2 regions of the Azotobacter armeniacus genome follow, and region 1 is predicted to be linked to the other one. Evidence: predicted binding sites of a transcription regulator. Region 1 holds the regulator's gene; the other holds the start of a gene.

Region 1 (14,272 bases):
GCCGGCCTGATCGGCGAGGACGAAGCCCGCCAGCGGCGCCGCGAGGTCAGCCAGGAAGCCGATTTCTACGGCTCCATGGATGGCGCCAGCAAGTTCGTCCGCGGTGACGCCATGGCCGGCATGGTGATCATGATGGTGAACATCCTCGGCGGCCTGCTGATCGGCATGCTGCAGCACAACATGGCCTTCGCCGACGCGGCGCGGACCTACGTGATGCTGACCATCGGCGACGGCCTGGTGGCGCAGATCCCCGCACTGGTCATCTCCATCGCCGCGGGCGTCACCGTGTCGCGGGTCAACACCGAGCAGGATGTCGGCCAGCAGATGGTCGGCCAGCTGTTCAGCCGCCCGCAGGTGCTCTACCTGGCTGCCGCGGTGATCGGCCTGCTCGGCCTGGTGCCGGGCATGCCGAACTTCGTCTTCCTGCTGTTCACCGTACTACTCGCCGGGCTTGGCTGGGGGCTCGGCCGGCGCGAGCAGGAGCGCCTGGTGGAGAGGGTCGTCAACGAGGTGCCGCCGGCCAGGCTGGAGGCCCCGGAAGCCAGCTGGGACGATGTGCAACTGGTCGATACTCTGGGCCTGGAGGTCGGCCATCGGCTGATCCCGCTGGTCGACAACCGCCAGCAGGGCGAGCTGCTCGCGCGGATCAAGAGCGTGCGGAAGAAGTTCGCCCAGGACGTCGGTTTCCTGCCGCCGGTGGTGCACATCCGCGACAATCTGGGGCTAGGCCCGAATGCCTATGTCATCAGTCTCAAGGGCGTGGAGATCGGCCGCGGCGAGATCCATCCTGGCAAGTGGCTGGCAATCGATCCCGGCCAGGTCGGCGGCCGTCTCGAAGGCGTCGCCACCACCGACCCGGCGTTCGGCCTGCCAGCAATCTGGATCGATGCGAGCCTGCGCGAGCACGGGCAGATCTACGGCTACACCGTGGTCGATGCCGGCACGGTCACTGCCACCCACCTCAACCACCTGTTGCATCGACATGCCGCCGACCTGCTCGGACGCAGCGAAGTGCAGCGCCTGCTGGACAAGCTTGGCGACGAGAACAAGGCCCTGGTCGAGGAGGTGGTGCCCAAGCTGGTCCCGCTCAATACCCTGCAGCGCATCCTGCAGAGCCTGCTGGAGGAAGAGGTGTCGATCCGCGACATGCGCAGCATCCTCGATGCCTTGGCCGAGCACGCCGCCGCCCATGCGAACGATGTCCAGGAGCTGACCGCCATGGTGCGCGTGGCGCTGGGTCGCGCGATCACCCAGCAGTGGTTCGGCAGCAGAAGCGAGCTGCATGTCATCGGTCTCGACCTGCAACTCGAGCAGGTGCTCCTGCAGGCGGTGAACAACGGCGCCCTGGAGCCGGGACTGGCCGACAGCCTGATGCAACAGACGGAAACCGCCCTGGCCCGCCAGGAAGCCAACGGCGAGCCGCCGGTGCTGGTGGTGCCGCACAGGCTGCGCGCCCTGCTCGCGCGCTTCCTGCGCCGGCGTCTGCGCCAGCTGGTGGTGATGTCGCTGGTGGAGTTGCCCGACGACCGCTCTCTACGCGTGACCAGCCTGATCGGAGGGAAATGATTCATGAGCGTCAGACGTTTCGTCGCAGCCAACAGCCGCGAGGCCATGCGCCAGGTGCGCGAGGTCCTGGGCGAGGATGCCCTGATCCTGTCCAACCGTCCTGTTGCCGAGGGAGTGGAAGTCCTCGCTCTGGCCGAGGAGGCGCAGCAGGCCGCCCAGGCCGCCGCTGTTGTATCTCCCGCCGTGCAGACAAGGCCGGCCGGCCCCGCAGACTATCGTCAGGTGGCCAGTTCCGCCCAGGCCGGGCGCTCGCCTACGCCTGCGACGCTTGACTTCGCCGCCCTTGGCGAGCGTCTGCTCGGCGAGATGCAGGATATGCGCGCGCTGCTCGACCGGCAGATGCAGGCCCCGGCGGGTACCAGCAGCTGCCGCGGGCAGCTGCGACAGCGCTTGCTCGGCGCTGGCTTCGGTCCCTGCCTGAGCGACGAAATCCTGGCCGGCTTGCCGGGCGAACTGGGCGCCGGGTCCGTCGCCGATCCGGCCCTGCAGGGCTGGCTGGAGCGCCAGCTGGAGGCGCGCCTGCCGGTCCTCGAGGACGAGGCCGAACTGCTCGATGGCGGCGGAGTTATCGCTCTGATCGGCCCCACCGGGGTGGGCAAGACCACCACTGCCGCCAAGCTCGCGGCGCGCTACGTGATGCGCCACGGTGCCAGCCAGGTGGCCCTGGTCAGCACCGACAGCTTCCGTATCGGCGCCCACGAGCAGCTGCGCATCTATGCCCGCCTGCTTGGCGTCGAGGTTCACACGCTGGCCGCCGTCGCGCCGCTCGAGCCCCTACTCGCCGGACTGGCCGGCAAGCGCCTGGTGATCATCGATACCGTCGGCATGAGCCAGCGCGACCGGCGCCTGCTGCTGCAGATCAATCAGCTCGGCGCCGCCGGCCGCCCGGTGCGGCTGATGCTGCTACTCAACGCCGCCTGCCACGGCGATACCCTGGAGGAGGTGGTCGGTACCTACCAGCGGGCCGCCCTGGCCGCCGGCGCCCGGCTGCGGGACTGCATCGTCAGCAAGTGCGACGAGGCCGCGCGGCTCGGCCCGGTGCTGGACATCCTGATGCGCCACGGCCTGCGGTTGAACTACCTGTCCACCGGTCAACAGGTGCCGGAAGACCTGCAACCAGCCGAGGCCCGACCGTTGTTGCAACAGGCGCTGGCGGTCAGCCAGCCGTCTCCGTTCGTCCCAGAGGATGGGCTGGACGGCGCCGGACGGCGTCTCGACACCTGGGCCCGCGGCCTGCTCGGCCGGGGCCGGACTCTGGCTGCCTCGCTCGAGAGCCTGCGTCGCGAGCTGGACGGCTTTACCCTGCTGGAGCGCGCCTGGTGCCTCGCCGCCCTGCCGACCGGCGTGCAGGGGGAGAGGCTGGCACGGCTGCTGGAGGAGTACGACGGCGAATCCGTCGACTCCGGTGCGCGACAATTGCTCTGGGGCAGCGGCAAGCCGGTGCCGGGTGGCACCTGGAGCATGCCGTTGCTGACCTTGGACACGGAGGGTCGCCTGCAGGTGCGCCCCTGGCTGGCCCATCTGCTGCCGACCGGGTACGAGCAGCGCCTGGGCTGGGCCTTCGAGCGGCTCAAGGCGCGTTGCCATCTTCTGCCGGCCAGCCCGGAGGGCGGGCTTCTGCACTGTCTGGCGCAGCTGTGTAGTCCCTGGGTAGGTGGGGCCAGAGCCGGCAACCGGGTCGACTTCCAGGGCGAACGCCACAGCCTGGCCCGGCTGGCCGACATCGCCGCCCCCCACGAGAGTCTGCAGCTGAGCCACCGTGGTCGACCGCGGTGGCTGGAGCTGCGGCATCTGCCGGTCCGCCTGCGCGTCGCCGGCAACCGTTCGGGGGAACCGATGCTCTGGCCGGTAGAGGCCTGGTTCGGCACCCTGCGCGATGGCGACAGCGGCCAGCCGCTCGGCCAGCGCCACTGGCTGGCCTGGTCGCCGGAGCCGGGCCGCCAGGCGCTCGCCGGGCAGGCGGAGGGGCTGCGTCTGCAATTGGCCTGCGATGACTTGCCGGCGCTGACCCTGCGTGCCTGGCAGGCCCTCGGCGAGGCCCTGGGAGCGCTGCAGGCGGAGCTGCGGCTGTTCCTCGCCGCCGCCTTGGCCGCCAGTGCCAGTCGTCTGGACCAGTCCGCGGAGAACTGGGCGATGGACCTGCGTGCCCGGCTGGCCGGTCTGGGTAGCGGGCGGCGTCTGCGCGGTTCCGGTCAGCAGCTCGATGCCCTGCTGCATCTTCTGATGGCTGGCGATGCCTTCCGCCAGCTCGGCGGCGAGCGCGTTCACTGATGGCCGCTCCGGAGGATCAGGACGGGTTCGGCCTGCTCGATCAGGCCGCGGGGCTGCGGAGCTGGGCGGAGCAGCATGGGGGGGACGCCGGGGAGGTGCCCGTCGCCGCGCTGTCGTCCGGCACCCCCGAGGAGCCGCGCCCGACCCTGATGGTGGTCGGCCTGCCGCCCGGCTCGCAGCGCCAGCGTCTGGAGCGGGTGCGCCAGACCCTGCAACGCTGGCAGGCCCATGGCCATGCCTGGGTCGGCGATCCGGCCCGCTGGCAGCTGGTCGCCCTGGAAGAGGACAGCCCGCACCTGCATACCCTGGCCTGCCAGCAGCCGCGCTGGGCCCTCTGGGTCGAAGGCGATCCGGACAGCTTCCGCCGCGCCTACCTGTGCCTGCGCTGGTTGCGCGAGGGCGGCGGGCCGGCCCGGCTGCTGGTCCTGCACCCTGGGTTCGCCTCGCACGCTGGGCTGCTCGACAACCTGCGCCAGGCCGCGAGCGCTTTCCTCGAGATCGAGCTGTTGCTGCTGGCCGAGCGACCGAAAGGGCATGAGGGATGAGCCAGGGCATCGAAGCGGAGGCCGGTCCTGCCGGCAGCGGCGCAAGGGCATTCATGCCAATTATTTCGGGCGGATTTCTGGGCATCCTGTTGCTGGCCCTGCCGGCTTTCGCGCTGGATGCAGAGGCCGCACCGGGCAGCTGGCAGGCGCGGATTGCCAGCCTGCGCCTGGCGCTGCCCGGCCGGGAAAGCGCATCCGATGCCCTGCAGCCGCCGGCGCTTGCCCAGGGGCAACGCCTGGCCGGGGTGCGCTGGCGCTTCGCGCTTGCGGCCGGTGCGCCGGTCCGGGCCTGGCTCTGCCACCCGGAGCGCTGCATCGAGCTGTCCGCTGGCCGGGGGCGCAGCACCGCCCTGGCCGGGCTGGACGCCGGGCAGCCACTGCAGTTCCGCTTTCGCCTGGCGCCCCGCGCCGAACCGCAGCCGGTGCGGGAAATCGAGCTGATCGCCGAATACCGCTAGGCTGACTATGCCGCTATTTCCCAAAGCCCGGAATAGCCCGTTTCCCCGGCGACTGTTCGACGCTTTCCGGGCGCTTCCCCAAGGCGAGAATGCCGACCGGAGAGCCTCCGTCCGGCCAGGATCGGCCCCGGCAGCGCCGGACAGGACAGGCCGTTTTTCGTCATGCTCCAGGTCAGTGGAATGTATACGGCACAGGGCAAAATCAGACAGCGCGACCTGCTTGAGCAGTACCTGCCGCTGGTGCGCCGGCAGGCCTTGAACCTGCAGACCAGGCTGCCGGCCAGTGTCGAGCTGGACGACCTGATCCAGGCCGGCACCATCGGTCTGCTCGATGCCCTCCCGCGTTACGACGCCAGCCAGGGGGCCACTTTCGCCACCTTCGCCAGCCTGCGCATCCGTGGTGCCATGCTCGACGAGCTGCGCAGCCGCGACTGGGTGCCGCGCAGCGTACGGCGCAATGCGCGCCTTCTGGACGATACCCTGCGCCGGCTCGAGCAGCGCCTCGGCCGGCCCGCCGAAGAGCGCGAGATCGCCGCGGCCATGGGGCTCGAGCTGGCCGACTATCGGCAACTGCTGCTGGACAGCAACGGCAGCCAACTGGTGGCCATCGACGAGCTGGGCGAGGACGAGGTCGATGCCATGAGCGTCGGGCACTACGCCTCGCCTTTCGCCGAGCTGGCCGAGGGGCGCGACATGGAGCGGCTGGTCAAGGCCATCGAGGCGCTGCCCGAGCGGGAGAAGCTGGTGCTCGGCCTGTATTACCAAGAGGATCTCAATCTCAAGGAGATCGGCGCCGTGCTGGGCGTCAGCGAGTCCCGCGTCTGCCAGCTGCACAGCCAGGCGGTGGCCCGTCTGCGCAACGGCCTGGCTGGCTAGCCTTTAGCTTCTGGAGTGGCCGGCCAGCCGTGGTTTGCGTGAAGGACATGACACCGCCAGAGGAGCGGCGTCGAACGGAGGATGAAAATGGCTCAGGCCAGCGATGCCTATGCACGCATCGATAATTCAGACACATGTCGGGAACTGCTCGAGCAGCTCTGCGAGCGCGGCGGTGCCCGGCTGATTGGCTTCTCGCCGGACCATCCGTCCTTGCCCGTGGTGTTGATGGAGGCTCTCGTCGGGGAGCGGCTGACTCTGGATCTGACCGCGGTGCCGGTCGTGGCTTCCCAGCTGGAGGCCGGGCAGGCGTGCCGGCTCGCCGGGCGGGTGGCCGGAACCCTGCTGCGCAGTGCCCCGCTGGGCGGCTGGCAGCGGCTGAGCGTCCCGGGCCGCATCCAGTTGACCAGCGCCTGGCCCGAGTGGCTGGAGGTTCTCCATCGGCGCGGCACCTTCCGCGCCGAGCTGAGCGCCCGTATTTCGGTGAAGGCCGAGGTGCGGATGACTGCGGACGACCGGCCGATCCTGGGACGGCTGCTGGATCTGTCGCTGGGCGGCTGCCGGATCGAGCTGCCGGCCAGCGCCGCTTCCGAGTTACAGGCCGGGCAGCATGTCGAACGGCTTTGCCTGCGCTTTCCCAATGGTCAGCAGCTCGACCTGCGCGGGCAGATTCGTCATCGTCAGCTTAACGACGACTGGCAGGCAGTCCGCTTCGGCTGTGCCTTCGTCGACCTCGCTGCCGAGGAAGAGCGGCGGCTCTACTTCTATGTGCGGGAGATCGAGCGGGAAAGCACCCGCAGTGTCGTCGGCGGCGACCCCTCGCGCATGCCCTCGCAGCTGTTCGTGCCGCGCGCGGCGGAGCCGGCGGCGGGCGCCTCGCGTCCTCACGGGCTGGACTACGCCACGCCCATGGCCCGACGCCTGGCCCGGCTGGCGCTATACCTCAACGGTCTCCTGGTGCAATTGCAGCAGGGTAGCGAGATCGACCCTGTCCAGCTCTCCTGGCACAGTGACTTTCTGCTCGGACTGCTGGACGAGGACCGAGAGGCCGTGCTGTTCGCCGTGCATTGCCTGGTGGAGGATCCGCCGCTGATCCAGCACTGCATTGCCGTGGCCGTGCGCCTCGCCGACCTGGCCCGCAGTCGTGGTCTGCCGTCCGATCTGCTCAAGAGCATCTGCGCCTGCGCTCTGGTTCACGATCTGGGCAAGGGGCTGCTGCCGTCGTCACTGGTGCGTAGCGACTCCTTCGACGACGAGCAGCGGGAGGCTTTCGTCCGGCACGTGGAGCTGCTGCGCGCGCGGCTGGTGCACTGCAAGTGGCTGGCCGAGGCGGTGATCCGGAGCGTGGTCGAGGAGATCAACGAGCGCCTTGACGGCAGCGGCTACCCGCGCGGCCTCGAGGCCGGGCAGCTCGGCGAGCTGGCACGGATCGCCGCCGTGGTCGACGTGATCGACGCCATGGGGCGCGCCCGCCCGGACCGTACAGAGCAGGCGATCAGCGGTGTCTACCGCCAGCTGATCGGCCGCGAGAACCAGCTCGACCGGCGCTGGTGCCAGGAGTACATCCAGCGTTTCGGGCTGATTCCTATCGGTTCCCTGGTGCGTTTCGCCGGGGGCGACCTGGGCTGGGTCGAGCGCCTCGACCGCAAGGGCGCCATCGTCCAGGTCCGTCTCACCGACCAGGCCACCCTGCGCGGCGCGACCCTCAGCGCGTCGGTTTCGGGCAGCGAACTGGCTGCTTTGGGGCCCATCGAGGGCATCGTCCTGCCGGAGGCGAGCGGCTGAGAGGGTTTCGGTCGAGGCCGGCAGGGCGTCGTGGCGGGAGGCGCGAATGCGCCGCTCAAGCCTGTTCCCGCAGCAGAATCCCGCGCAACTGTTCGAGACTTTCGGCGACCCGCAGCACTTCCTCACTGGGAATCTGCCGGATCACTTCGCCGCTCTCGCGGTCGACGATCTCGGCGACCACCCGCGGTCCGGGCTCCTTCAGGTGGAATTCCACCCCGTAACTGCTCAGTACCTCGTTGATGCGCTGTACTGGCTCGACCAGCTCCTCGCGGGCGATCAGCGCCGGCTGGGCGCCCGCGGCCTGGGCTGCGGCACTGCCGGCGGCCGGCGGCAACTCATCCAGGGCGTTTTCCAGGCGCTGGCGCGGGGTCAGGTTGGCCAGGGGCGAGCTGGAAAGGGCACCGGCATCGTTCAGGGGCGAGCTCATGAGTGTTCTCCTTGGCAGACGGACAGATCCATAACCCTTTATCGGATGGGGGAATTAAATCTTGAGACGACTGCCGGATCTGGATGCTGCCAGCCGGGCTGGCGGTCAGATTTTCGGCAAGTGTGTAGGGCGGGTGAAACCCGCCTTATCCATGAGCGCGGCCCTCTGCAAGGAATTTCTTCGCCATGAGAATTCGGCTCGTGCGCAATGTCCGGCGGGTTTCACCCGCCCTACAAGGCTGTGCTTTTCTGATGGGTTTTTTCATGGGGACATGGGCAGGCCAGATTTCTATTCCCCAGGAAAATTTTTTCAGAAAGAATGTAGAAATCAGGGTCATGGCGCGAGGTTTCTGAGTGGTGACGAGATGCTGTGATTGAATAGCCATCTTCTGTATAAAGGTCTCCTTTTAGATGGTTTTTGCTATTACAGGCTACGTAAAATATTCTGCTGGTTACCCTGAATGCTTGGCAAAGCTAATTGTAAAAACACTCCAAGGCCTGCCGGACTCTTTGATTCTCGTGGGCGGGATTGCTCTGGTAAATATGGCCATTGACACACTCGATGGCCTCCGAAAAGCGGAGCAAACGTCTTCCGTATTGACTGAATAATTTAATTTGGATTGCCTCGGGGAAATGCTCCATGTCCTCTTCCCTGATTCATATGTGGATTTGGGCCGGTCAGATTCGATAGCCACGAAAAAAGGCCGACTTTCGTCGGCCCTTTTTTCGTGGCTATGCCAATTAACCCAGCAGCGACAGCACGCTCTGCGGGATCTGGTTGGCCTGGGCCAGAACCGAGGTGCCGGCCTGTTGCAGGATCTGCGCCTTGGTCATATTGGCCACTTCCACCGCGTAGTCGGCATCTTCGATGCGCGAACGGGCGGCGGACAGGTTGGTTTCGTTGGTCTTCAGGTTGGTGATGGCCGAGTCGAAACGGTTCTGGATGGCACCAAGGTCGGAACGCAGGGTGTCGACTTCTTTCAGTGCGTTGTCCAGTGCTGCCAGGGGGTCGGCGGTCAGTTGGTCGCCGAGGGTCACTGCACCGGTAGCGGTGTCGACTTCGGCTTCGTAGTAAACGTCGTTGCCGTCGGCGTCGGCACCCTTGACCACATAGCCGCTGCCGTCTTCCATGGCGAAGACTTGAGCGCTGTCGCCGACCAGGCTGGTGTTCAGGCCGGAGGTATCGATGGTGATTGCCGGGTCGGGGTTGCTGATCTGGTCAAGCGCAGTGCCTACATCGGCATCGAGTGTGCCATCTGGAGCAGCGGAAGAGTCATAGCTTACAGTGCCGGCAGCGAAATCAACGGTTGCAGCGACATAGGTGTCAGCGCCGAGCTTGATGTGATAGTTGCCGTTGGACGTCAGATGCAGGGTCGGCTGGGCTGCAACATTGTCATCGCTGCGACCAGTGATATCGTCGGCCTGCATGACCACGCCGTCACCGACATGGACTTCTTGGCCAGCAGCGGCGCTTACGGTGCCGCCGGGGGCTGCTGCGGTGCTGGAGTCGAACTCCAGGGCATTGGTTGTCGTGTTATAGGTGGCTGCAGCAACGGTGGCGCCGCCATCGGAGGAAACATACAGTTGATCCGGGTTCGCGTCGTCAACATAGACGGCCCAGGTAGCAGCACCTGCAGTGTCGGTGAAGCTGAAGTCTTCCAGATTGCGCGAAGACGGAGCCAGTTCGGTCGTCGCAGTAGCTGCCAGATCCTCGGTGTTGAGGGTATTGGTAACATCGAAGGAGGCCAGACCCAGAGTGGTCTTGTTGATTTCCTTTAGGTTGATGCTGATGCTTTCGCCATCGTTGGCGCCGACCTGGATATTCAGGGTCTGCTCGGCATTCAGCACTTTGGTGCCGTTGAAGTTGGTTTCCTGGGAGATGCGGTCGATCTCCTCCAGGCGCTGGTTGATTTCAGCCTGGATGGAGGCACGGTCTTCGGGGGAGTTGGTGTCGTTGGCTGCCTGTACGCTCAGCTCGCGGATGCGTTGCAGGTTGTCGTTGACCTGGTTCAGCGCGCCTTCGGCTGTCTGGGCGACGGAGATGCCGTCGTTGGCGTTGCGCTGGGCTTGGGACAGACCAGTGATCTGCGAGCTCATGCGATTGGCGATGGCCTGACCGGCAGCATCGTCCTTCGCGCTGTTGATGCGCATGCCGGAAGACAGGCGCTCCATGGCGGTGGTCAGAGCGCTTTGCGATGCACCCAGGTTCTTCTGGGCGATCATCGAGGTGATGTTGGTATTGATGACGGACATGTTGCGTTCCTTCTCCAAAGGTTGAGCGCCAGAGGCGAGCTGCGCTGCGCGGTGGCTTCGCGGCTGGCGACAACGGCGCCGTTGGCCGTTATCCCGACTATCGGCGGGCAGGGCGGGAGCTTTAGGGGAGGGCGAGAATTTTTTGACGCGGTGCTTTGTCCTGTTCCTGTCGGAGGGCGGTCGCTTCGTCCGGACATTGCTCAGGGGGTCTGTGGCGTACGTACCTGCTTCGCCATGATCGGTGTCGACTTCGCCAGGGAAATGCGCGGCCAGTGGGCTTCGAAGCGCAGAGCATCGCCCCGTAGCGCGCCGTATTCGAAAGACCGCTCTGTGGCCGACAGGTATTCAATCTAGCCTGTCGCATTCCCGGAGTCCTTCATGAATCCCTCCACGCTCATCGGCATGCTCGCCGGCTTTCTTCTGCTGGCGGTGGTGGTGGTCTTTTCTGCCGAAGATCCGTTGCTGTTCGTCGACCTGCCGAGTCTGGGCATCGTCCTGGTGGGTACCTTCGCGGCGACCTTCATCAGCTATCCGCTGGGCGAGGTGCTGCGGGTGTTCAGTCTGATCGGCACGGTGATGCGCAACGAGCGGCTGTATACCCAGGACGACATCGAGGAGCTGGTGAAGATCTCGCGGCTGTGGATGGGGGGCGACCTGCGTGCCGTGGAGCGGGAGGTGGCGCAGGTGAACAATCCCTTCCTGCGCACCGGCGTGCAGCTGGTGATCGACATGACCCCCGAGGAGGACATCATCGAGCTGCTGCAGTGGCGGATTTCCCGGCTACGCGCCAAGGAACATGCCGAGGCGCAGCTGTTCCGGGTGATGGCCGGTTACGCGCCGGCGTTCGGCATGCTCGGCACGCTGGTCGGCCTGGTCAACCTGATGTTCGTGCTCGGTGATGGCGACATGACGGCAGTCGGTCGACAGATGGCGGTGGCGCTGATGACGACCTTCTATGGTGTGCTGCTGGCCAACCTGGTGTTCAAGCCGGTGGCGGTGAAGCTGGAGCGGCGTACCGAGCAGCGGGTGGTGCTGATGAACATGGTGCTGCAGGGCATCTCCATGATGTGCAACAAGCGCAGTCCAGGAATGATGCGCGAGACGCTGAATTCGTTCATCGCCCAATACCGGGACGAGATCCGCGACGAAGGGGCGCCGTCGCGCAGTCTCGAGGAGGATGAGGGGAGCGCCAGGCCATGAGCCAGTCGCCGGAGACTTCCGCCGTGAATTCCGCCAGCGCTGTCAGGCAGGCACTGCTGGAGCGCCAGCGGACGCTGGAACTGGAGCTGGCGCAGGCGCGCCAGGCAGCGCGTTGGGGCAGACGTCAGGCAGCCGCCGTGGCTGCCGAGCCGCAGTCCGAGGGGGAGGCCGATAGCTGGTTGCTGACCTATCTGGACGTGATGACCCTGCTGCTGGTGTTGCTGGTCGTGATGCTGACTTTCGCCGGCAAGGGCGTTGTCGAGCGCCAGCAGGCCATGGGTTCGCTGAGAGAAGGTGTCTTGCCGGCTGGAAGCGGTCTGCTCAAAGAGGATGGACAGATACTGTGGGACAGACCCGCACTGCCGGCGTCCGACGACTCCCTGAAAGGATTGCCCCTGGATCGTCTGGGCGAGGATATCGAAGTGGTGGTCACGGAAGGCACGGTGAGTTTCCGCATCAGCAGCGAGATCCTCTTCGGCTCCGCACAGGCCGACCTGAGCCTGGAGGGGTTGCGGGTACTGCAGCAGCTGGTGCCCGTGCTTGACAGCAGCCCGCACATGATCGTGGTGGCGGGGCATACCGATTCGCTGCCGATCCGCAGCTCGCGCTTTCCGTCGAACTGGGAGCTGTCCGGAGCGCGTGCCGGCAGCGTGGTGCGCTACTTGGAGGCCAACGGGGTGGCGCCGCAGCGGATGCGCGCGGTGGGGTATGCCGATACCCGGCCGTTGGCCGACAACGCCACGGTCGAAGGGCGCGCCGGCAACCGGCGGGTGGAGCTGATCCTGGAAACCTTCAAACCATAGGAAAACAACTTCCAGATGTTGTCAATTCCGTGATTTGTCAATGGGTTCCTTTCTCTTGCAGGTGGCAGAATCCCTAGCCGGTCAGGCGCTTGCCGATATAACCGGGCGTCTTGGTTCGGCTTCGATGAAACAGAGCGGAAAGGAGCGAGATGAGCAAGCTTGCCGAGAAGGTACAGCAGGAATTGACCCAGGCCATCGATAACGATGAGCTGATATTGCCTACCTTGCCCGAAGCGGCTTTGGAGGTGCGTGAGGCGGCGCGTGATCCGGAGGTCAGCATCGGCGCCCTGGCGCGAGTGATCGGACACGATGCTGCACTGAGTGCACGGCTCATCAAGGTGGCGAACAGTCCACTGATGCGTGCCAACGGAGAGATCACCGACTTGCAGACGGCCATTGGCCGTCTGGGCATCAACTATACCTGCACCCTGGCCACCGGCCTGGCCATGGAGCAGATGTTCCAGGCGACCTCCCCTGTGGTAGACCGCAAGATGCGCAAGGTATGGAGGAAGAGCTGCGAGGTTGCCGGCATCTGTTACATGCTCTGCCGCCATTACACCCGACTGGTGCCCGATCAGGCGACGCTGGCCGGTCTGGTGAGCCGGATCGGCCTCCTGCCGATCCTCACCTATGCGGAAACCCATGAGGAGCTGCTGGCCGATCCGGGGGTCCTCGATCAGATCATCGAGCAGACCCATCCGAGTCTCGGCGACAGGATTCTGCGCAGCTGGGAGTTTCCTGCCCCCATTGCCGGCGTTCCCGGCGAATATCTGAACTTCGCCCGGGTGTCGGCGCAGGTGGATTACGTGGATGTGGTCCAGGTGGCGGAGCTGTTGAGCCATGTCGGCACCGAGCATCCCTTCACGCGGCTTGATTGGAGGGGGATTGCAGCATTCGCCAAGCTTGGTCTAGATCCCACTCTGGACGTGCAGGCCGATGAAGACCTGAGCGCTTCGATGGACGCGGCGATGAGCATGCTGCAGTAAGGTCCGCTGCCCAACGGCCGGCCGGCTCGGCACAAGGCCTCGCCGGCTGCCGAGGGCGTTCAGAAACGTTCGTCGGCCAGTTCCATGAGTGGAGTGCTGCCGGCGCGGATGACGGCATCCAGGGAGTGGATGCGCGGCAGCAGTTTGCTGAAGTAGAACTGCGCGGTGGACAGCTTGGCACCGTAGAAGGCTTCGTCGTTGGCGCGACTGGCCTGGGCCACGGCGGCCATGCGTGCCCACATGTAGGCGTAGGCGACGTAGCCGAACAGGTTCAGGTAGTCCACCGCCACGGCATTGACCAGTGCCGGATCCTTGCCGGCCTGGTCAAGCAGCCAGGCGCTGACGCTCTCCAGGCACTTCAGGGCGGCCAGCAGCTGGCTGGCGAACGGCCGGGAAGCGGCCGGCGCGTCGACGAAGGCACGAATCTCCCCGGCGAACAGTCGCAGCGCGGCGCCGTTGTTGGCCACGATCTTGCGGCCCAGCAGGTCGAGGGCCTGGATGCCGTTGGTGCCCTCGTAGATCTGCGCGATGCGCACGTCACGCACCAGCTGCTCCTGACCCCACTCGCGGATATAGCCGTGCCCGCCGAACACCTGCTGGCCGTGGATGCAGCTTTCCAGTCCGGTATCGGTGAAAAAGGCCTTGGCGATGGGGGTGAGCAGCGCTACCAGCGCTTCGGCACGACGGCGTTCGTCGGTGTCTTCGGCATGCTTGGCCAGGTCCAGCTGCTGGGCGACGTAGGTGGAGAAGGCTCGTCCGCCTTCGGTCAGCGTCTTCATGGTCAGCAGCATGCGGCGCACGTCGGGATGGGCGATGAGGGGATCGGCGCTCTTCTGCGGTATCTGGGCGCCACCCGGGGCGCGGCCCTGCAGGCGCTCTCGGGCATAGGCCACGGCGTTCTGGTAGGAAGCCTCGGCGCAGCCGATGCCCTGAATGCCGATGGACAGGCGCTCGTAGTTCATCATGGTGAACATGGCAGCGAGGCCCTTGTGGGGTTCGCCTATCAGATAGCCGATAGCTCCGTCGAAGTTCATCACGCAGGTGGCTGAGGCCTTGATGCCCATCTTGTGTTCCAGCGAGCCGCAGGACAGGGCGTTGCGTGCGCC
Region 2 (14,272 bases), on a different contig from region 1:
ATGCGCGCCCACGGCGACCAGCGGCCACGGCATCTGGCCGAACTGCTCAGGGATGCGCTGGTGGAAAAGGCCAACTGAGGCCGGCTGTCTTCTCTGCCGGACCCGGGCCACGATGGTCGTGGGCCGGGTCCGACGCGACCCCAGCGCAGCGCAGAGGTCGCGTCCCTCAAGTTCGCCGATGCGCAGTAGTTTTCACACGGCCAGGCCCCAAACCGGACAGTCGGATGTGTCTACGAAACCAAGGGCGACTCACATCCACTCTTTTTCACCGGCAGTGTTTTGCTCACTCCAGAGCACACGGGGTGGAAGATCGAGCAAGGAATGGGCGCCGGCTTGCAGAAAGGGCAGCGCCCGCGCTGCGGCCAACATCATTCGCGCGGCGAGTTCCGTCTCGTTGAAGCGTGCTTCCAGCAATAAGGAGGCATGGCTGGCGTCGCCCGCTGCCGCATGGCGCTCCAGCAACACGCCACGATTCGTTTCCTCCAGCGTGGCAATGCTGTCCACCGGGAACACCAAGGTTTCCTCAGCCAGATAGAGCGGGTCATGGCTGATGGCGTGCTCCACTGCGGCCGTATCGGCCCCGGGTTCCAGTTCGACGTAAACATAGCGCTGGACTGTGCGTTCCTGGGTTTTCAGCTCCGTCGCCAGCGCCTTCCTGACGCCCTTGATCCCCTCCGCTGCCAACGTGTGGTGCAGGCTGGTTCCGGTATGCAGGCTGCTCTTGGTATGCCCGTGGGGGATCAGCAAGGCGAAATGGCTGCGGAACAGGGAGAGGATGCCCGGATCACAGCCCGCGCCCACAACGGCGGCTACCTTGCGAAGGCGCGCAACCCGGTGCATTTCCGACTTGTGCGCGAGAAAGGCTTCGCCGTGCAGGCGCGCGCACTCCACTAGCGGGATACGTCTTTGCAGAAGCTCCTGCGCCGCCCCGAGGATCGCATCCGGGGGTACGCAGAGCAGCGCGGCATCGACTTCTCCCAGCTCGCTGATATGGTCGACGACAGGTACACCATCCAGCCCAGCAACCGGGTTGGGGCTGCGCCGCACGACTCCGGCCAGCGCCAGGGTCGGATCGGCCAGCAGCGCTTCGGTACATTTGCGCCCCAGATTTCCCAGGCCGATGACCGCAACCTGTTGTTTTTTCATGAGACTCATGGGCCTGATTGGTCGGATTGCGCCCGGGAAGGCGGCCTGTAGCGGCGAGAAAGCCGGAGGGGAGTGTGCTTGCCCATTGGCAAACTATAGACAAGGGGATCGCCTGGCGGCCATGCGAAACGGCCGCCCATCGTCCCGATCAACCCGAAACGACCGGCCTTTTGCCTCGCTTGCCGGTCGCGGCCCCGGGCGTGCCCGCCTTGCGCTTCTTCTTCCAGGGCGCAGTGCCTCCACCGGCCGGACCCGCCGGTCCGCTGATGGTCAGGCGCAGGCCGGCGCAACGCTCCACCAGCTTGCTCATCCAGGCCGACTGCTTGGCCACGAATTCCTCCAGGCTCATCTCCCCGCTCTGCACCATGTCCAGCGCCTGTTCCCAGATGGCCGTGGTGCCGGGATCGGCGATGGCCCGGGGAACGGCGTCGATCAGGCTGAAGGCTGCCGGGGTGGCCGCCAGTGCCTTGCCCTGCTTGCTCAGATAGCCGCGGTCCAGCAAGCCCTGGATGATCCCGGCGCGGGTCGCCTCGGTGCCGATGCCGGTAGTGTCCTTGAGCTTCTGCTTGAGGCGGGGATCGTCCACTAGTTTGGCGACGTTCTTCATCGCCTTGATCAGATCGCCCTCGGTGAAGGGCTTGGGCGGCTGGGTCCAGAGATCCTTGAGCGTCACCTCCGCCACGGCACAATCCTGTCCCTCGCTCAGGGCCGGCAGGGGTTGCGGTGGCGGCGCTTCGCGACCCTTGCCCGGTGTCAAAGCTTCCGGGAGCGCACGCCGCCAGCCGGGCTCGACGATCCGCTTGCCCACCGCACGCAATGCCTGTCCGGCGCAGTCGAAGTCCGCCTGGGTGCGGTCGTACTCGTGGTTCGGCAGGAACTGCGCCAGATAGCGCGCACGGATCAGGGTGTAGACGGCCTTCTGCTTGCCCGCCAGGCGGTTCGGGTCCAGCGCGGCGGCGGTGGGGATGATGCCGTGGTGGGCGCTGACCTTGGCGTCGTTCCAGGCCCGCGAGCGGCGCTGCGGCTGCACATGTTGCAGCAGCTCGGCCAGGCCAGGATCGGCACGCCCCAGGGCAGCCAGTATCGCCGGCGCCTCGCCGTGCTGGCTCAGCGGCAGGTAGCCGCAATCGCTGCGCGGATAGGTGATGACCTTGTGGGTCTCATAGAGCGCCTGGGCGATATCCAGGGTTTCCTGGGCGCCGAGGCCGAGCTTCTTCGAGCAGACTTCCTGCAGGGTGCCCAGGTCGAACGGCAGCGGCGGCACTTCGCGCATGCGCTCGGTCTGCAGTTTGACCAGCCGCGCGCTAGCGGCGCGGCGCATGGCGTCCGCCGCCTCCTGCGCCAGTGCCTGCTTAAGGCAGCGACCCTGCTCGTCGCAAGCGTCCTCCGGCGCGCGCCACTGGGCGGTGAAGGGCGTGCCGTCAGCGAGCAGCCGCACCTCGATGGCCCAGTACGGCACCGGCACGAAGTCGGCGATGCTGCGGTCGCGGTCCACCACCAGGCGCAGGGTCGGCGTCTGCACGCGGCCCACCGGCAGTACGCCCTGGTAGCCGGACTGTCGCCCCAGCAGGGTGAACAGCCGGCTCATGTTCATGCCGATCAGCCAGTCGGCGCGGGAGCGGCCCAGCGCCGAATGATAGAGGCTGAACGTCTCGGCGCCCGGCTTGAGCGCCGCCAGTGCCTTGCGGATCGACGCATCGTCCAGGGCTGACAGCCAGAGCCGCTGGATCGGTCCGCGATACCGGCAGTGCTCCACCAGCTCGCGGGCGATCATCTCACCCTCGCGGTCGGCGTCGGTGGCGATGACCAGCTCACGAGCTTCACCGAGCAGGCGCTTGACGACCTTGAACTGGCTGGCGGTCTTGGGCTTGACCAGCATCTTCCAGCGTTCGGGAACGATGGGCAGATCCTTCAGATCCCACCGCTTGTAGCGGGCGTCGTAGGCGTCCGGCGGCGCGGTTTCCAGCAGGTGACCGATGCACCAGGTCACCGTCACGTTCGCGCCCAGCCAGCAACCGTCGCCCCGCCGGGTGGCCTGGAGCATTCTGGCAATGTCCTTGGCCTGGGAAGGTTTTTCACACAGGAAGAGCCGCATGGTCGCCATCATTGATTGTCGCGATGGCGCACAGCATGGGCAGAAACGGGCGCTTAGGCAACCTTTTACCTGTATGGATACACAGACAAAGGTTGCCGAGCCCGGTCCGGCCTTCATGCGTAGCAGTCATGGAAGAAACCGGAGAACCGGAGGATGGCAACACAACGGCCAAACGTTTATTCATACGTTCCTATATAAGGGCGCGTCGATAGCCTTGTAGTTGGGTGGATGTCTGCTTTTGGCCGATTCTGTTGAAAAACTCCCTTCAAGCTGATTTTCAGAAGGGGAAACTTGATCTATTAGAACTGTAATCCACTGATTTTAAATGATTTTTAGTATAGATTTTCTTATCTATATCTGATCCAGCGAGAAAAAACCGACTTTTTCAACAGAATCGGCCGATTCCGGCCCATCACTCACAGCACACGTTCAAGCCCATCAAACTTCCCAGAACTCCCACCGACTCCGCCCCTACTGCGCGCCCGCATGTCGTCGCAGTTGGCGCAACGACTCACTCCAGCCCCGCCCCCTCACTTCAACCGAATCAACGGCTCGTCCTCGCCCGCCAACCGACGCAGCGGGCGGGACTGGCCGTCGCCGAGTTGCAGCACGTTGCGCAGGCTCTGGACGATACGGCTGGTGTAGCCCAGGTCGTTCATCAACGAGCCGGTCTGCAGGCCGTTCAGTTCGCGACGGCGCGCGGCGTCGAACAGCCGGGCGCGAAACTGCGCGTCGAAGTCTGCCGCCCGCTCGTCAAGCAACTGCAGGCGCTCGTGCCAAGCCTCGTCCGGCACCTCCAGGCGGCCCAGTTCGCGCACCTCGCGCAGTACTGCCAGCAGGTGCCGGCGCAGGTCGACGTAGGCCTCGCGGATCGCCGAGTCCTCGCCGCGCAGGTAGTGGCCGAGGTTCTTCTGCAGGTGCTTGGCATCCTTCACCGCGTCCACCAGCTGCAGCGCGGCCAGTTGGCAGGCGATCCAGAACTGCTGGCGGGCCTCGTCCCGCGGCACCTCCACGCGACCCATGAAGCTCAGCAGGTCGCCGTAGACGCCCTTGATGTGCCGCTGATAGAGCGCCTCGGCATCCAGATGGTGGAGGTCCGGATGCGAGCGCAGCAGTGCCTCGTCAGGCCGGTCGCTGGCCAACTGCTCCACCGGCAGGTAGAGCGCGTGGCAAATCACTTCCAGGCTCAGGCGGCCGAGGTGCTGCAGCTCCTGCAGCACCGCGCTGGCGGCGGCGTCGGCCGACTCCAGCAAGCTATCGCTGAGATAGCGGGCCCGGGTCCGCGGCAGCTCGGCCGCGCCGGACTCCAGCTCGGTGATCAGCACCTGCGGCTCGCGCCGCTCCGGCAGCCAGCGTGCCAGCAGGCCGACCAGCTGCCTCTGCCAGGGCCAGAACAGCAGCACGCCGAGAACATTGAACAGGGTATGGAACAGCGCCAGCTGGATCAGCCGGTTGTCCGCCAGCCCCAGCGGTGTCGCCAGCCACTGCACCAGCCCAGTCAGGGGCGTCAGCAGGGCCAGCGCCACCAGCGCGGTGACGCCGTTGAACAGCACATGGGCCAGTGCCAAGCGCTGCCCGCCACGGTCGCCACCGAGGATGGCGGCAATCGCGGTACTGATCGTGGTGCCGATGTTGGAGCCGATGGCGATGGCCAGCCCCTGTCCCAGCTCGAGCTGGCCGCCGGCCAGGGCCGTGAGGGTCAGCATCAGGGCTGCGTGGCTGGATTGCAGGACCACGGTGACCGCCAGGCCGAGCAGCACGAACAACAGCGACCCGAGCAGCCCGTCGACCTGTCGGCCGCCCATGTCCAGCGCCTCGCCGAAACCGGAGAACCCCATCTTGATCTGGTCGATGCCGAGGAACAGGAAACCGATGCTCAGCAGGATGCGCCCGGCCGCCCGGCTCTTCGGCCCGTTGAAGCCGATCAGCACGCCGAACACCAGTAGCGGCAGGGCCAGCGGAGCGAGACTGATGTTCTGCCCAGCCAGGGCCAGCAGCCAGATGCCGCTGGTGGTGCCCAGATTGGTGCCGAAGACGATGGCCAGGCCGCCGGCCAGGGAAATCAGCCCGCTGCCGATGAAGGCAACGGTGAGCAAGGACACCAGACTGCTGGACTGCAGCAGGAAGGTGCCGGCGAGGCCGAACAGGAAGCCCTTGAACGGCGTGGCCGTGCTGCGCCCGAGCAGCGCCTCCAGCCGGCCCCCGGCGAGTTGCTTGAGTCCCTCTTCCAGACACTGCATGCCGAACAAAAAGAGCGCGAGCCCCGCGCACAACTGCAGCCACCCGGGGCTGAACCAGAAGGAGTAGGCCAGGCCGAGGCCGACCAGAAAGGCGAGAAGGAATTTGGAATAGCGCTTCAAGGACCAGGACTTCCTGTTGCCGGACAGCACCTCGCCCCGCGGGCAAGGGGGGGCAAAGCCTACGCCGCCGGCAGAGTGACGGGAAGCCTCGGAGCGCTGGCGCGCAGCTGGGAACGGGGGATGGCCCGGATCAGTCCTGGCGATAGCCGCTGGTGCTGCAGCCGAGGCAACGAACGAACGCCTCCCGGCCCGGATCGACGACCAGCGCTTGACCGGCCTCCTTCACGTTCCCCCCCAGCGCGGTGAACGGCAGGCTGACCACGAAGGCCGCCGTACCGATGATGGTGCCGGCGATCAGCAGAGGCCGGGCGATCAGCAGGTCACCCATCATTGCATAAGCCGGCGGCGCCTCGACGGAATAGACGGGATCGCCACTGACATTGGATTGCTCGGCTTCGCCGTGCGCCGGCGGGGTCAAAAGGCCAGTGATCAGCACCAGGACAAGGGCGAGCAGGCGAAGCGGAGACATGCGGCGGTCCTTCATCGGTGTTTTTTGGCAGAGCCGCGACTATAGCAGCGCCCCCGATATGGCCGGCGTGACGGGCATCAATCGATGAAGATCGGGGGCCTAGCGCCCCTTCAGCGCTGACAGCGCCCGCAGTAGACGCTGGCGCGCTGGCCGAGACGCACCTCGCCGAGGGTGCTGCCACAGACCTTGCAGAACTCGCCACCGCGCCCGTAGACGAACAGTGCCTGCTGGAAGTAGCCGGGCTTGCCATCACCACCGACGAAGTCGCGCAGGGTGGTGCCGCCGCACTCGATGGCCTGGGCGAGGATGCGCCGGATCTCCCCGGCCAGCCTGTCGTAGCGCGCCCGCGAGATCGAGCCGGCGGCGCGGCGCGGGTCGATGCCGGCGGCGAACAGCGCCTCGCTGGCGTAGATGTTGCCCACCCCGACCACCACCGCGTTGTCCATGATGAACGGCTTGACCGCCATCGCGCGCCCGCGCGACAGCCGATACAGGCGCTCGCCGTCGAAGGCCGCGCCCAGCGGCTCCGGGCCGAGCTTGCGCAGCAGCTCGTGCTCCAGTGGATCGGTACTCCACAGCAGCGCGCCGAAGCGCCGCGGGTCGGTGTAGCGCAGCGCCAGCCCGGACTCCAGCAGGATGTCGACATGCTCGTGCTTTTCCGCCGGCAGCCCGGCCTCGACCAGACGCAGGCTGCCGGACATGCCCAGATGACCGATCAGAGTGCCCGCCTCGGCGCGGATCAGCAGGTACTTGGCGCGGCGTTCCACAGCCTCGATGCGCTGGCCGGACAGGCGCACGTCGAGATCCTCGGGGATCGGCCAGCGCAGCCGGCGCTCACGGACGACGACCCGCTCGACACGCTGGCCGACGAGATGCGGCGCGATCCCGCGGCGGGTGGTTTCGACTTCAGGGAGTTCGGGCATGGCGGCAAAGGGCGAAAAAAGCGGGCACCGACCATAGCAGGAAGGCAACGGCCCGGAAATCCCGTCCGGCGACAAGAGGAAGAACTTTGCCAGCAGGAATGGTCGGATTTCTTGTGAACTCCGCGCCCACAGGCGCCTCACTCACCGCTCCGGAGGTACCCCGATGACGCAACCCCTGAAAGGCAAACGCGTGGCTTTCCTGGTAACCGACGGTTTCGAGCAGGTCGAGCTCACCGGACCCAAGGAGGCTCTCGAAAAGGCCGGTGCTCGCACTCTGATCGCCTCGGCGAAGTCGGGCCGGGTGACCGGCTGGAACCACACCACGCCCGCCGACCACTTCCCGGTCGACCGCACCTTCGACACCCTGCACATCGAGGACTGCGACGCGCTGGTGCTGCCCGGCGGTGTGGTCAACGGGGACAACATCCGCATGAACGAGATGGCCCAGGAACTGGTGCGCAATGCGGCACGCGCCAACAAACCCATCGCCGCGATCTGTCACGGCGGCTGGCTGCTGATTTCCGCCGACCTGGTCAAAGGCAAGACCCTGACCAGTTGGCCGTCGCTCCGGGACGACCTGCAGAACGCCGGCGCCAACTGGGTGGATCAGAAGGTGGTGATCGACGGCCACCTGATCACCAGCCGCAAACCCGATGACATCCCGGCCTTCAGCAAGGCCCTGATCGAAACGCTGGGCGGAGCCGCTGCAAGCGTATCGGCCGCCTGACCATCCGCGCCCATCGGCGCACTCCCTGGGTTCCCATGCAGGCGCGTGGGAACCCTTTCAGGGCTCTGCTTGCAGCCGGGTGACGTCCAGCAAGCCCTTTCCAATTCCCCCTTCTTTCTTTTTCGGCATCGCCTGCGTGACATCCAAGGCCCTCTTGGCCATCCAGGATGGAGTACGATCCCGCACAGCTGATTTCGACCTCGAGCAAGCAGACTCGACAGACGCAGGGCGATTTGCCGGCCACCTCTCAAGCCTGGGCGATAGCCGCCGATCTAAGGGGGGACTTTTACCCTATGCCAGGAGGCCCATCCCCATGCTATCCCGCCGCTCCATTGGTGCCCGCCTGGGCATCGCCTTTGGCACGCTCGTTCTGCTCCTTGCTTCAGCCACCGCTGTCGCCCTGTACGGCATGAGTGCGTTGCAGGAGTCGGCCGAGGCTCTCGACCGCAACGCCAAGCTGGCGCAGAACGCCGCCCAGGTGCGCCTGCTGGCTCTGGAGGAGCGACGCTTCGAGAAGGACATCTTCATCAACCTGCGCGATGCGGAAAAGGTGCAGTCCTACAAGGCCCGCTGGGACGCGACCCTGCAGAAGCTGCAGGACACCCTGCAAGTCGGCAGGACGCAGGCCCCCGATGCGGAATTGTCCAGCCTGTACGAGGCGTCCGCCGCGGCGCTGAATGGCTATGCCAGCGGCCTCAATGCGATCCACCAGCGCATCGGGGCGGGCGAGTTCGCCGATACGGCCGCAGCCAACAGCGCCATGGGCCAGTACAAGGACGAGGTTTACCACCTGGACGAAGGCGGCGCGGCCATCGACCGCAAGGCCACCGAGCACATGACCCAGGCCAGGGAGCAGGTCGCCGCGCAGCTACGCAACGCCCTCGTCGGCCTGCTCGGCTTCGCCGCCCTGGCCCTGCTGATCGCCGTGCTGATGGCCCTGTACATCACCCGCAGCATCACCGGCCCCCTGCAGCGGGCGCTGGCGGCGACCCGCCGGGTGGCCGAGGGCGACCTGACCCAGGATCTCGCCGGCCACGCCCACGACGAGACCGGCCAGTTGCTGAATGCCATGGACGAAACCAATCGCAAGCTGTCCGACCTGGTCGGCTCCCTGCATAGCGGTAGCGAAAGCGTCTACAGCCGCGCCCGGGAAGTTTTCCACGGCAGCCAGGAGCTCGCCGCGCGCACCGAGGAACAGGCCAGCGCCCTGCAGCAGACGGCAGCCAGCATGGAGCAGATCAGCGCCACCGCACAGCAGACCAGCGAAGCCACAGAGCAGGCCAACCGGCTCGCCGCGACCGCCGCGCACACGGCACAGAGCGGCGGCCAGGACGTGGAGCGCAGCATCCTGCTAATGCGCGAGCTGGCCGACAGCTCGCAGAAGATCAACGACATCATCGGGGTCATCGACTCGATCGCCTTCCAGACCAACATCCTCGCCCTCAACGCCTCGGTGGAGGCTGCCCGCGCCGGCGAACAGGGCCGCGGCTTCGCTGTGGTGGCCACGGAAGTGCGCAACCTGGCCAGCCGCAGCGCCACCTCGGCCCAGGAGATCCGCAGCCTGATCGAGGCCATCGGCGACAAGATCGGCGAGGGCGCCCGCCAGGCCGAATACAGCGGGCAGAGCATCCGCGAGACGGTGGACGCCATCCACCAACTGGCCAGCCTGATGGAGGAGATCTCCGCCGCCACCCGCGAGCAGCGCAGCGGCTTCGGCCAGATCAACGGCGCCATCGGCCAGTTGGACAGCACCACCCAGCAGAACGCCGCCCTGGTGGAGCAGTCCCGCGCGGCCGCCGCCGCCCTGGAGGGGCAGGCGGCGCAGATGCAGCAGCGGGTGGCTGTCTTCAGGACACGCGAAACCGCTGCCGACGGCACGCCGGCAATGGCCTGACTGCCTCCTGCCCCGCCGCCTGCGCGACACGGACCGCCTTGGCCACCGGCCGGATCGGGCCAGGGCGGGCGGCCATGGGAGCCGTGCCGCGAAGGCGTGCGACGAAAGGGCCGGGCTGGGTAGAATTGATGCACGCCATCATCGGGAGATTCGTGTGCAGTCAGCCATTTCCATCCATGGCCTGTCCAAGACGTATGCTTCGGGTCTGACCGCGCTGCGGAACGTGGACCTGGAAATCCGCCGGGGCGAGATCTTCGCCCTGCTGGGTCCCAACGGCGCGGGCAAGACCACGCTGATCAGCATCATCTGCGGCATCGTCAACCCCAGCCAGGGCCGGGTCCTGGCCGATGGTCACGACATCGTCACCGACTACCGCGCGGCGCGCGCCAGGATCGGCCTGGTGCCCCAGGAGCTGTCCACCGACGCCTTCGAAAGCGTGTGGAGCACCGTCACCTTCAGCCGCGGCCTGTTCGGCAAGCCGGCCAACCCCGCCTACATCGAGAAGGTGCTGCGCGATCTGTCCCTGTGGGACAAGAAAGACAGCCGCATCATGGCCCTGTCGGGCGGCATGAAGCGGCGCGTCATGATCGCCAAGGCGCTGTCCCACGAGCCGCAGATCCTCTTTCTCGACGAACCCACCGCCGGCGTGGACGTGGAGCTGCGCCGCGGCATGTGGGACATGGTGCGGCGCCTGCGCGAGAGCGGCGTCACCATCATCCTGACCACCCACTACATCGAGGAGGCCCAGGAGATGGCCGACCGCATCGGCGTGATCCGCCAGGGCGAGATCATCCTGGTGGAGGAAAAGAACGCGCTGATGGCCAAGCTCGGCAAGCGTCAGCTGACGCTGACCCTGAGCGAGCCGCTGGCGCGGATTCCGGAGTCGCTGCAGACCTACCGCCTGGAGCTGTCGGCCGATGGCGGCCAGCTTGTCTACACCTACGACAACCAGGCGAATGGCGGCAACATCGCCCGCCTGCTGCAGCAGCTGGGCGAGGCCGGTATCGAATTCAAGGATCTCAGCTCCTCGGAAAGCTCCCTGGAAGAAATCTTCGTCAGCCTGGTGCACTCGCCCTCATGAACCTGTACGGCATACGCGCGATCTACCTGTTCGAAATGGCCCGCATGCGGCGCACGCTGATGCAGAGCGTGGCCTCGCCGGTCATCTCCACCGCCCTGTACTTCGTGGTGTTCGGCTCGGCCATCGGCTCGCACATGGTGAACATCGACGGCATCAGCTACGGGGCGTTCATCGTCCCCGGCATGATCATGCTGGCCCTGCTCACCCAGAGCATCTCCAACGCCTCGTTCGGCATCTACATGCCGCGCTTCACCGGCACCATCTATGAGATCCATTCCGCACCCATCTCCTATATCGAGATCGTGCTGGGCTACGTCGGGGCGGCCGCCAGCAAATCCATCCTGCTCGGCGCCATCATGCTGGTCACGGCGCGGCTCTTCGTGCCCTTCCACATCGAGCACCCGCTGTGGATGATCGCCTTCCTGGTGCTGACCGCGGTCACCTTCAGCTTGTTCGGCTTCATCATCGGCATCTGGGCCGACGGCTTCGAAAAGCTGCAGATCGTCCCCTTGATGGTCGTCACGCCCTTGACCTTCCTGGGCGGCAGCTTCTACTCCATCAACATGCTGCCCCCGTTCTGGCAGAGCGTGTCGCTGTTCAATCCGGTGGTCTACCTGGTCAGCGGATTCCGCTGGAGTTTCTATGGCGTATCCGACGTCAGCCTGCCCATCAGCCTGGGAATGACATTGCTCTTCCTGGTCCTGTGCATGGCCGGCGTGCGCTGGATTTTCCGGACGGGGTACCGGCTGAAGAACTGAACCGGCCGCGCCCTCCGCTATACTCCGCGCTTTTTGCGAGAGTGCCCCCATGTCCCTGCCCAGCCTGCGACTGAAAGCCAACGCCGAGCGCCGCCTGCGCGCCGGCCACCTGTGGGTCTACAGCAACGAGGTGGATGTGCTCGCCAGCCCGCTAACCGCGTTCCAGGCCGGTGACCAGGCGATCCTCGAAGCGGCCGGCGGCAAGCCCCTCGGCATTGTCGCGCTCTCCCCGAACAACCTGATCTGCGCGCGGCTGATCTCCCGCGATCTCAAGCACCCGCTGGACAAGTCGCTGCTGGTGCATCGCATCAACGTCGCCCTGTCCCTGCGCGAGCGGCTGTTCGAGGCGCCCTGCTACCGCCTGGTCTACGGCGACTCCGACCTGCTGCCCGGCCTGGTGGTGGACCGCTTCGGCGACCATCTGGTGGTGCAGCTCGCCTCCGCCGCCATGGAGCGCCACAAGGACGCCGTGGTCGAGGCGCTGGTGCAGGTGCTCAAGCCCGCCGGCATCCTGTTCAAGAACGACTCCAGCGCCCGCGATGCCGAAGGCCTGGAGCGCTACGTCGAGACCGCCTTCGGCGAGATGCCGGAATGGGTGGCGCTGGAAGAGAACGGCGTGAAGTTCGAGGCCCCGGTGCAGGGCGGGCAGAAGACCGGCTGGTTCTACGACCACCGCCTGAACCGCGCGCGCCTGGCCCCCTACGTCAAGGGCAGACGGGTGCTCGACCTGTTCAGCTACGTCGGCGGCTGGGGCGTGCAGGCCGCGGCGTTCGGCGCGACCGAAGTGATGTGCGTGGACGGCTCGGCGCTGGCGCTGGACGGCGTCGAGCGCAATGCCGCGCTGAACGGCGTGGCCGAGAAGATGACCTGCGTCGAGGGCGACGTGTTCGAGGCCTTGAAGGAGCTGAAGGCCGCCGAGGAACGCTTCGACGTGGTCATCGCCGACCCACCGGCGTTCATCAAGCGCAAGAAGGACCTGAAGAACGGCGAGGCCGCCTACCGCCGCCTCAACGAGGCGGCCATGCGCCTGCTCACCAAGGACGGCATCCTGGTCAGCGCCTCCTGCTCCATGCACCTGCCGGAGGACGACCTGCAGAACATCCTCCTCTCCAGCGCCCGCCACCTCGACCGCCACATCCAACTGCTCGAGCGCGGCGGCCAGGGCCCCGACCACCCGGTCCACCCGGCCATCGCCGAGACCCGCTACATCAAGAGCCTGACCTGCCGGATTCTGCCGAGCTGAGGCATTCCCGACCGTAGGGTGGAAAACTCGCGTGGCGATTTTCCACCTCCGGCGCGGTGGTTGGGGGATGGAAATGGGGTTTTATCCTGGGCCGAGCGGGGATGCGGGGGCATTGGCGAATGGTTGGGGGCAGTGGCGTCATGGCAGGCAGAGAGCGGCCAGATACATCAACCATGATTGCGCGTTGGCGTTCAGAGTCCTTGGGGTTGCCTGGAGCCAAATTGCGTCTGTAGATTCAGATATGCTAGATTTGTATCCAAGGAGCATATTGAGGTGCTGGCGATGACAGTAACTATCCAGGCTCAGGACTTTTCGAAAAGCCAATGCGTGGCCGGCCTGCGTGCGGCGCTGAACATCCTGGACAAATGGAAGGCCTCCTGCGAACAGGCCTGCCGGATCTTGCGCATTTCGCGCAGCACCTACACCCGAGCCAGGCAACGCGATTCGGCGTGGACGGTAGGCCTGGACTCCGATCAGATGCAGCGCATCAGCATCGTGCTGAATATCCACGCGGCGCTGCGCCTCGTGTTCGACAACCCCGAAAATGTCTATGGCTTCCCCTCGATGGAGAACCGCAACGAGTTCTTCAACGGGCGCGCGCCGCTCGACGTCATGGCACAGGGCGATATGATCTCGCTGTACGAGACGTTCCGACGAATCGATACGCTGCGGGGTGCCCAGTGGTAATGCTGAGCAGCCTTGCCGTCCTGGGCGGCGAGAGTCTGCAGGCCTACCGCCTGGTCAACTCCAAGTTTCCGCCCATTGCCTTGTTCGATGACGTTGCTGACGAAGCAGACCTCGAAGCGCTATATCGGCTTCAGGCAATGACGAATCCACGGTTGCAGAACGAAATTGGCCGGCTGGAGTTGATCCCTCGTGGCGAGATCCCGTTCGGTATTCCCGGATGCTCGTACGCAACGGCGCCCTTTACCCATGTGAACCCGGCCGGCTCGCGCTTTAGCAATGGCAGCTTCGGCGTGCTGTATCTGGCCGATAGGATGGACACGGCGATTGCCGAGGTGCGCCATCACCAGGAGCGCTACTGGTCGAACGTGCAAGGCCTCAATTACGACCGCTTTGTCTTCAGAGGACTGACCTGCAGCTTCACGGATGCCGGGATGAGGGACGCTACAGGGGTGCCGCTGTCGGACCCCATATATGCCCCCGACGATTACACCCACTCTCATCAATTGGGAAGCGAAGCGAAGCGAGAGGCATGCCCGGGCCTGCGTTACCACTCGGTCCGTTGTTCAGGCAGCGTCTGTTGGGCGCTGATGACACCGCGGCCCGTTACATCGATCATCCAGACCGCTCATTACGAGATGATCTGGAGCAGTCAAATTATCGGTGTCAATCGGATTACAACGCCGGATAGCCGATAGGACGCAAAAACAGTCTGTAATGGCCGGCAGAAACCGGCCGATTCTGTTGAAAAACTGGTTTTACTTACAGTAGGCATGCTGGCCTTCGGATTGTTCACCGAAGGGCTGGCCCGCCACTTTTCATGGCCTTTCGATGTTCTATTGAGCCTTCAGGCTCGGGTTTTGGGGTTATTTGGAGGGTTTCTGCTTCAAGC

The links. Region 1 encodes FliA, which starts transcription of late flagellar genes. Its sites were predicted from a motif close to CTAAAGTTTNNNNNNNNNNNGCCGNTAA; they were not measured.
Region 2: a site for FliA is predicted at 7,967-7,994, ahead of ACYVD0_RS18315 (methyl-accepting chemotaxis protein). Genes of this name have one in related genera too.

The regions. Positions count from the first base shown of each region.
Region 1 is NZ_BAAGYK010000134.1:47,391-61,662, forward strand. It holds gene flhA (flagellar biosynthesis protein FlhA) at 1-1,566, shown strand, start outside; gene flhF (flagellar biosynthesis protein FlhF) at 1,570-3,837, shown strand; gene ACYVD0_RS18005 (hypothetical protein) at 3,837-4,382, shown strand; gene ACYVD0_RS18010 (flagellar protein FlhE) at 4,436-4,840, shown strand; gene ACYVD0_RS18015 (RNA polymerase sigma factor FliA) at 5,021-5,716, shown strand; gene ACYVD0_RS18020 (PilZ domain-containing protein) at 5,804-7,498, shown strand; gene ACYVD0_RS18025 (flagellar protein FlaG) at 7,554-7,925, opposite strand; gene ACYVD0_RS18030 (hypothetical protein) at 8,071-8,310, opposite strand; gene ACYVD0_RS18035 (flagellin N-terminal helical domain-containing protein) at 8,666-10,177, opposite strand; gene ACYVD0_RS18040 (motility protein A) at 10,556-11,377, shown strand; gene ACYVD0_RS18045 (OmpA/MotB family protein) at 11,374-12,180, shown strand; gene ACYVD0_RS18050 (HDOD domain-containing protein) at 12,330-13,166, shown strand; gene ACYVD0_RS18055 (acyl-CoA dehydrogenase family protein) at 13,226-14,272, opposite strand, start outside.
Region 2 is NZ_BAAGYK010000136.1:2,261-16,532, reverse strand. It holds gene ACYVD0_RS18350 ((Fe-S)-binding protein) at 1-78, shown strand, start outside; gene ACYVD0_RS18345 (hypothetical protein) at 250-1,155, opposite strand; gene ACYVD0_RS18340 (DNA topoisomerase III) at 1,295-3,241, opposite strand; gene ACYVD0_RS18335 (Na/Pi cotransporter family protein) at 3,772-5,601, opposite strand; gene ACYVD0_RS18330 (multidrug transporter) at 5,732-6,070, opposite strand; gene mutM (Fpg/Nei family DNA glycosylase) at 6,181-6,993, opposite strand; gene ACYVD0_RS18320 (type 1 glutamine amidotransferase domain-containing protein) at 7,157-7,720, shown strand; gene ACYVD0_RS18315 (methyl-accepting chemotaxis protein) at 8,034-9,614, shown strand; gene ACYVD0_RS18310 (ABC transporter ATP-binding protein) at 9,769-10,695, shown strand; gene ACYVD0_RS18305 (ABC-2 transporter permease) at 10,692-11,453, shown strand; gene ACYVD0_RS18300 (class I SAM-dependent rRNA methyltransferase) at 11,503-12,696, shown strand; gene ACYVD0_RS18295 (antitoxin Xre-like helix-turn-helix domain-containing protein) at 12,979-13,383, shown strand; gene ACYVD0_RS18290 (RES family NAD+ phosphorylase) at 13,383-14,078, shown strand.